Caldimonas brevitalea: one gene and its partner. The protein of the gene in region 1 interacts with the protein of each later gene in a pairwise test. Links are inferred from orthologs where the notes say so. Each region holds a gene or a part of one and is shown on either strand. Other genes may lie near its edges.

Region 1 (2,913 bases):
AGCACGCCGCGCGCGCCCGACAGGTCGATGCCTTCCAGCAGCGGGCAGGCCACGGCGGCCTCGGCGGCCTTGTGGGCGCGGTCCGGGCCTTGCGCGATGGCGGTGCCCATCATCGCCTTGCCCGGCTCGCTCATCACCGTCTTGACGTCTTCGAAGTCGACGTTGACGAGGCCGGGGATGTGGATGATGTCGCTGATGCCGCCCACGGCGTTCTTCAGCACGTCGTTGGCCTGTGCGAACGCCTGGTCCTGGGTGACATCATCGCCCAGCACTTCGAGCAGCTTCTCGTTGAGCACCACGATCAGCGAATCGACATTCGCTTCCAGCTCGTTCAGGCCGGTGTCGGCCTGCTTCATGCGGCGGCCGCCCTCGAACTCGAACGGCTTGGTCACCACGCCGACGGTCAGGATGCCCATTTCCTTCGCGACACGCGCGATCACCGGTGCCGCACCAGTGCCGGTGCCGCCGCCCATGCCGGCCGTGATGAACAGCATGTTGGCGCCGGAGATGCAGTCGCGGATGCGGTCCACGGCTTCTTCCGCCGCAGCCTTGCCGGCTTCGGGTTTGGCGCCGGCGCCGAGGCCCGTGGTGCCCAGCTGGATCAGCTTGTGGGCGGTCGAACGGTTGAGGGCTTGAGCGTCGGTATTCGCCACAACGAATTCCACACCTTGCACGCCCTGCGCAATCATGTGGTCCACGGCGTTGCCACCGCCACCGCCCACACCGATCACCTTGATCTGGGTACCCAGATTGAACTCTTCGATCATCTCAATAGGCATTTGGACCTCCTTCGTCACTAGCAGTTGCCTACACACACATCAATCAAACATGAACGGGATCGACCTGGGCGGCGGGTACATGGCCCGTCGCTCGGCGGTCGGCCGCTCAGAAGTTCCCGATAAACCAGTCCTTGACCCGGCCAAAGAGCGTCTTCACCGAACCGGCCTGTTGAGCCGCCCGATGACCGCGCACACGCGCAAGGCGCGCCTCCTCCAAGAGTCCCATCACCGTGGCCGAGCGCGGGTTGGCCACCATGTCGTGCAGTGCGCCCGAGTAAGTCGGGATCCCCTTGCGCACCGGTTTTAGAAAAATGTCCTCGCCCAGCTCGACCATCCCCGGCATCACCGCCGATCCGCCGGCGAGCACGATGCCGGACGACAGCAGCTCTTCGTAGCCGCTCTCACGGATGACTTGATGCACAAGTGAAAAGATTTCTTCCACGCGAGGCTCGATCACGCCGGCCAATGCTTGTCGCGAGAGCATGCGGGGTGCCCGGTCCCCGAGGCCAGGCACTTCGACCTGTTCGTCGGGGTCGGCCAGCAGCTGTTTGGCGACGCCGAAATCGACCTTGATCTCCTCGGCGTCCTTGGTCGGCGTGCGCAAGGCCATCGCGATGTCGCTCGTGATCAGGTCGCCCGCGATCGGAATCACGGCGGTGTGGCGGATCGCGCCGTCGGTAAAGATCGCCACGTCAGTGGTGCCGGCGCCGATGTCGACCAGCGCCACGCCCAGGTCTTTCTCGTCTTCGGTCAACACCGACAGGCTGGACGCAGAGGGGTTCAACACCAGCTGCTCGACCTCGAGCCCGCAGCGTCGCACGCACTTGACGATGTTCTCGGCCGCACTCTGTGCGCCGGTGACGATGTGCACCTTCACCTCGAGGCGGCCACCGCTCATGCCGATCGGCTCCTTGACCTCGTGGCCGTCGATCACGAACTCCTGCGGCTCCACCAGCAGCAGCTTCTGGTCGTTGGGGATGTTGATGGCCTTGGCGGTCTCGACCACCCGCGCGACGTCGATCGGCGTGACCTCCTTGTCGCGCACGATCACCATGCCGGTCGAGTTCTGCCCGCGGATGTGGCTGCCGGTGATGCCGGTGTAGACCCGCGTGATCTTGCAGTCGGCCATCATCTCGGCCTCTTTCAGCGCCTGCTGGATCGACTGCACCGTCGCATCGATGTTGACCACCACGCCGCGCTTGAGCCCGTGCGACGGCGCCACGCCCAGCCCGGCCACGCGCAGCTCGCCGCTCGGCAACACCTCGGCCACCACCGCCATCACCTTGGCCGTGCCGATGTCGAGGCCGACAACGAGATCTTTGTATTCCTTGGCCATCTTGCTCTCAGTTTCTATTCGCACCGGCTGGGGAGCCGGGTCTTGCGCCGGGTTTCGCGCCGCCGGGGATACCGGTCGTGATGCCCTCGATGCGCACCGCATAGCCGTTGTGGTGGCGCAGGTCGGCGTATTCGAGCGGCCCGGGGTAGCGCTCGGTCACTTGGGGCCACGAGGTCACGAAACGGTCCAGCCGTGCCAGCACCTCGCCGGCCTCGCCGCGGCCGAGTTCGAGTTCGGCGCCGTTGTCCAGTGCCACCTTCCACGAGCCGCGGTCCGACAGCGTCAGGCGTTCGATGCCGGCGCCCATGCGCCGCACGGCCGTTTGCACCGGTGCCACCATCTCAAGCACCTGACGGGAGCTGCCATCGGGCCCGGACAAGGTCGGCAGGCGGTCGTCTTCGACATCGCCGAGGTTGGCCTCGAACACCTCGCCGTAGGTGTTGACCAACCGGTTCTCGCCCCAGTAGGCGGCGGCGCGGTGTTCTTCCAGCCGCACCAGCAACCGGTTGGGCCAGACCCGCATCACCGTGGCGCGTCGCACCCAGGGCACCGACTGGAAGGCCTGGCGTGTACGTTCCAGGTCGATGCTGAAAAAATTGCCGCTCAGCTTGGGCGTCGCATTGGCGCGGATGGTCGTTTCGCTGCTGCGTGTCACGTCGCCCTCGATGCGGATGGCGCGGATCGAAAACAACGGCCAACGCGCGGCCCACGACACGGTCATCCAGACGAAGCCGAGCGCCGCCAGCGTGTAGAGCAGGGCGGCGGTCGCGTTCATCAGTCGGATGTCCAGAGGTGTCG
Region 2 (5,387 bases), 1.2 Mb from region 1 along the record:
CGATCGGCACTCCCAGCAGCGGGCCCGTCTCACCACGCGCGCGGCGGGCGTCCGCGGCTTCGGCCTGGCGCAGGGCCACGGCCTCGTCGGTGCAGAGGAAAGCGCCCAACTGTTCGTGGGCGGCAACCCGTGCAAGCAGTTGCTTCGTCAGTTCGACGCTGGAGACGGCGCGGGCCTCGAGTTGGCGGGCCAGTTCGGCCACGCCCAGGTGGTGCAGGTCCATGGTCGGGCGCCTCACTCGATGACCTGGGGCACCAGGAACAGGCCGTCTTCGACCGCCGGGGCGCTGCGCTGGTTGGCGTCACGCTGGTCGGCCTCGGTGACGACGTCTTCGCGCAGCCGCAAGGCCACCTCTTGAACCGCCGACAGGGGGGTGTAGAGCGGTTCCACACCGCTGGTGTCGACCGCGCGCATGCGTTCGACGATGGAGAAGAAATCGTTGAGCTGATGCAGCATCGCCGCTTGTTCTTCGCCGCTCAGCTCCAGCCGGGCGAGGTGGGCGATACGGCCGACGTCTTCGGAAGTCAGTGCCATGTAAATTAGTTCGTTTTTGGGTGGTTCCCGCAAGGATCGGCGCGGGTGGGATCGGGTATTATCGCGCGTTATCCACAGCCGGCCAGGTCGCTACGCTTTGGGGGTCGCCCCGCCACCCCCGTCTGCGCGATCAGCGCCGGTTTCGTGCTGAAAAGCGCGCAAAAGGACACCTTCGACGTGCCCTGGAGCGGTCCCGGAGAAAACCCGAAAAATCCTTCGTCCCCCCGGCTGCAATGCCAGTTGCTCACAGCCAGGGCGGACTTTGACAAGCCAACATGTTCGAATCCATTCGTCGCTACTTTTCGACGGACCTCGCCATCGATCTGGGCACCGCGAACACGCTGATCTACGTGCGCGGCAAAGGCATCGTGCTGGACGAGCCCTCGGTGGTCGCCATCCGCCATGAAGGCGGCCCCAACGGCAAGAAAACGATCCAGGCGGTCGGCGCCGAAGCCAAGGCGATGCTCGGCAAAGTGCCGGGCAACATCGAAGCGATCCGCCCGATGAAAGACGGCGTCATCGCCGACTTCACCGTCACTGAGCAAATGCTCAAGCAGTTCATCAAGATGGTCCACCCGCGCTCGGTGCTGAAACCGAGCCCGCGCATCATCATCTGCGTGCCCTGCGGCTCCACCCAGGTCGAGCGGCGCGCCATCCGCGAGTCGGCGCTGGGCGCCGGTGCCTCCGAGGTCTACCTGATCGAAGAACCGATGGCCGCCGCGATCGGCGCCGGCCTGCCAGTGTCCGAAGCTTCCGGCTCGATGGTGGTCGACATCGGCGGCGGCACCACGGAAGTGGGGGTCGTGTCGCTCGGCGGCATGGTCTACAAGGGCAGCGTGCGGGTGGGCGGCGACAAGTTCGACGAAGCCATCATCAACTACATCCGCCGCAACTACGGCATGCTGATCGGCGAACCGACCGCCGAGGCCATCAAGAAAGAAATCGGCTCCGCCTTCCCCGGCTCCGAGGTCAAGGAGATGGAGGTCAAGGGCCGCAACCTGTCGGAGGGCGTGCCGCGCAGCTTCACGATTTCGAGCAACGAAATCCTCGAAGCGCTGACCGACCCGCTCAACCAGATCGTCTCCAGCGTCAAGAACGCACTCGAGCAAACGCCGCCCGAGCTGGGCGCCGACATCGCCGAGCGCGGCATGCTGCTGACCGGCGGCGGCGCGCTGCTGCGCGATCTCGACCGCCTGCTGGCCGAAGAAACCGGCCTGCCGGTGCTGGTGGCGGAAGATCCGCTGACCTGCGTCGTGCGTGGCTGCGGCATGGCGCTGGAGCGGATGGAACGGCTGGGGGCCATCTTCACGTCGGAGTGATGAACCCGTTCGAGCCGTATGCTTGTTGACGAGCCCGTCTGCCCCGGCCGGCGGAACTCCGGTACGGGTGCGCGGCTCGTACACCGGACCGACGCCCCGTCGCCGCACGGGCTGGCCACCTTGGATTTTTGCGTCGTGAGCGTCGCCACCCGGCGCCGCACTGCCTGACCTGCCTGCTGCTGCCATGCCACTCGGCACTCTCGACCGCACGCCGCCGCCCTTCTTCAAGCAAGGGCCGTCGGCGCTGACGCGTCTGATGTTTTTCTCGGCGCTCGCCTTCTTCCTGATGGTGGCCGACACGCGGCTCAACCTGACCCAGCCGCTGCGCGCGGTGGTGGCCACGGTGCTGCACCCGGCCCAGCGGGCCTTGCTGGTGCCGGTCGAAACCGCGCGCACCGGCGGTGACTACGTGCGCGGCCTGAACGAGGCCCGCGCCAAAGAGGCCGCCGCGCAGCGCCAGCTGTCGGAACAGGCGATGCGGGTGGCGCGCGTCGAGTTGCTCGAGAAAGAAAACGCGCGGCTGCGCGCGATGCTGGAACTGCGCCCCGCGCTGCCGGCCAAGACACGGGCGGCTGAGGTGCTGTACGACGCGCCCGACCCGTACAGCCGCAAGGTGGTGATCGACCTCGGCAGCGCCCAGGGGGTCGTGCGGGGCTCGCCGGTGATCGACGAGACCGGCGTGCTGGGGCAGGTGACCCGCGTCTATCCGCTGGCGTCCGAGGTCACCCTGCTGACCGACAAGGACGCCGTGATCCCGACGCTCAACGTGCGCACCTCGGCCCGCGGCATCGCCTACGGCGACGCCGTCAACGACGCGATGGAACTGCGCTTCATGGCAGCCAATGCCGACGTGCAGGAAGGCGACCTGTTGAGCACCTCCGGCGTCGACGGCGTCTACCCGCCCGGCCTGCCGGTGGCCCGGGTCGCCAAGGTCGACCGACGCGCCGATTCGGCCTTCGCCAAGATCGTGCTGACTCCCGTCAGCGCGCCGACCAGCGCCCGCCACGTGCTGGTGCTGCAACCGGTGGGCGACACCTTGCCGCCGCGGCCGCAGCCCGAGCCGGCGGCTGCCGCAACACCGCCGCCCGCCGCGTCCGCGCCCAAGGCGGCGGCCTCGGCGCCTGCCAGGAAAGGACCTGCCCGATGATGCCGCGTGGCTCCGACCAGCTGCTGTTGCCGGTCAACCCCGTCTTCATCTGGCTGTCGCTGCTGGCCGCGTTTGCGGTCAACCTGGTGCCGATGGGCAAGAGCACGTCGATGCCCGACCTGCTCGCGCTGACGCTGGTGTTCTGGAATGTGCACCAGCCGCGCCGCGTCGGTGTCGGCGCCGCCTTCACCTTCGGCGTGATGATGGATGTGCACCAGGCCGCCTTGCTGGGCCAACATGCACTGGCCTACACACTGCTGAGTTATTTCGCGATCACCATCCACCGGCGGCTGCTGTGGTTCCCGACGCTGTCGCAGGCGGTACAGATCCTGCCGCTGTTTTTTGCGGCGCACGCGGTTTCCGTGCTGATTCGACTGATTGCCGGCGACGTGTTTCCCGGCTGGGAACTGCTGCTGGCACCGGTATTCGAAGCACTGCTGTGGCCCATCGCCACCTGGTTGTTGCTGGCCCCGCAGCGGCGGCCGCCCGACCCCGACCAGAACCGCCCGCTGTAAGTGCGCCCGCGCCCGAGGCTTGAAGGGCGAGTAGTCCCCCGATGACCGAACTGAAAAACGTCGAACTCGAGCTGTCGCGCTTTCGCGCGAGGGTGCTGTTCGCCGCTGCGATGGTGCTGCTGGGCTTCGGCCTGGTGTTCGCCCGCCTCGCCTATCTGCAGGTGCTGCGCTACGACGAGCTGTCGACGCGGGCCGAGAACAACCGCATTTCGGTGGTGCCCATCGTGCCCAACCGCGGGCTGATCCTCGACCGCAACGGCGTCGTGCTCGCCAACAATTACTCGGCCTACACGCTGGAGCTGACGCCGTCGAAGCTGGCCGACCTGGACGCGACCATCGACGAGCTGGCGCAGGTGGTCAACGTCTCTGCAGCCGACCGGCGCCGCTTCAAGCGGCTGATGGAGGACTCGAAGAGCTTCGAGTCGCTGCCGCTGCGCACCCGGCTCAGCGACGAGGAGGTGGCACGTTTTGCGGTGCAGCGCTACCGCTTCCCGGGCGTCGACATCAAGGCGCGGCTGTTCCGCAACTATCCGCTGGGTGAGGTCGGCGCGCATGTGATCGGCTACATCGGCCGCATCAACCAGGCCGAGAAGGAAAAGATCGACGAGTCGGAAGACGCCGCCAACTACCGGGGCACCGACTACATCGGCAAGCTGGGCATCGAGCAGAGCTACGAGCGCGAGCTGCACGGCGTCACCGGCTTCGAGGAAGTCGAGACCAGCGCCGGCGGGCGGGCGGTGCGGCGGCTGCGTTCCAGCCCGGCCACGCCGGGCAACACCGTGGTGCTGTCGATCGACATCAAGCTGCAGGCCCTGGTGGAGCAGCTGTACGGCAACCGCCGCGGGGCGCTGGTGGCCATCGACCCCAAGACCGGCGAGGTGCTGGCCTTCGTCAGCAAGCCCAGCTTCGACCCCAATCTGTTCGTCGACGGCATCGACGTCGAGAACTGGAAAGCGCTCAACGAGTCGATCGACAAGCCGCTGCTGAACCGCGCCTTGCGCGGCACCTATCCGCCGGGCTCGACCTTCAAGCCCTTCATGGCGATGGCGGCGCTCAACTCGGGCAAGCGCGGCCCGCACCAGGTCATCTTCGACGGTGGTTCGTTCATGTTCGGCAACCACCGCTTCCGCAGCCACGGCGACGGTGGCCTCGGCATGGTCGACATGCACCGCTCCATCGTCAAATCGAGCAACGTCTACTACTACTCGCTGGCCAACGAGATGGGCGTCGACCTGATGTACGAGCAGCTGGCCCCGTTCGGCTTCGGCCAGCTGACCGGCATCGACATCGAGGGTGAGGTGCGCGGGGTGCTGCCGTCCACCGCGTGGAAGCGCAAAGCCTACAAGCGCCCCGAGCAGCAGAAATGGTATGCCGGCGAAACCATCTCGCTGGGCATCGGCCAGGGCTACAACAACTTCACGATGCTGCAGCTGGCGAACGCGATGGCGACGCTGGTGGCCGGGGGCGAGCGGCATCGACCGCACCTGGTGCGCGAGATCCGCGACGTGGTCAGCCGCGAGCGCCGGGCGGTGGGTGTCGAACACATCGAGCCGCTCGACCTGAAACCCGAGCACGTCGACGTGATCCGCCGGGCCATGTACGGCGTGACGCAAGAGGGCACCTCCACCCGTGTCTTCATGGGGGCGCCCTACCAGAGCGGCGGCAAGACCGGCACCGCGCAGGCTGTCGGCGTGCGCCAGAACGAAAAGTACAACGCGTCGCGCCTGGCCGAGTACCTGCGCGACCACTCGCTCTACACGGCCTTCGCACCGGTGGACGACCCGAAGATCGCACTGGCGGTCATCGTCGAGAACGCCGGCTTCGGCGCGCAGGCGGCGGCCCCGATCGCGCGCCGCGTGCTCGACTACTGGT

What was found.
Region 2: the proteins of ftsA (region 1) and AAW51_RS00615 interact in binary tests that used the Escherichia coli proteins (3 or more experiments, as listed by UniProt). The link is inferred for Caldimonas brevitalea from one-to-one orthologs.

Annotation. Positions count from the first base shown.
Region 1 is NZ_CP011371.1:1,334,259-1,337,171, reverse strand. It holds ftsA (cell division protein FtsA), read right to left. Parts: upstream 2,116-2,913; coding sequence 886-2,115; downstream 1-885. Other genes in the region: AAW51_RS05895 (cell division protein FtsQ/DivIB), read right to left, coding at 2,123-2,913; ftsZ (cell division protein FtsZ), read right to left, coding at 1-779. UniProt on the Escherichia coli protein: Essential cell division protein that assists in the assembly of the Z ring. May serve as the principal membrane anchor for the Z ring.
Region 2 is NZ_CP011371.1:135,485-140,871, reverse strand. The notes cover bases 1-2,831. They hold AAW51_RS00615 (rod shape-determining protein), read left to right. Parts: upstream 1-809; coding sequence 810-1,853; downstream 1,854-2,831. Other genes in these bases: mreC (rod shape-determining protein MreC), read left to right, coding at 2,038-2,831; gatC (Asp-tRNA(Asn)/Glu-tRNA(Gln) amidotransferase subunit GatC), read right to left, coding at 235-534; gatA (Asp-tRNA(Asn)/Glu-tRNA(Gln) amidotransferase subunit GatA), read right to left, coding at 1-223. In the rest of the region: more of mreC, read left to right, coding at 2,832-3,000; rod shape-determining protein MreD, read left to right, coding at 2,997-3,515; mrdA (penicillin-binding protein 2), read left to right, coding at 3,557-5,387. UniProt on the Escherichia coli protein: Forms membrane-associated dynamic filaments that are essential for cell shape determination. Acts by regulating cell wall synthesis and cell elongation, and thus cell shape.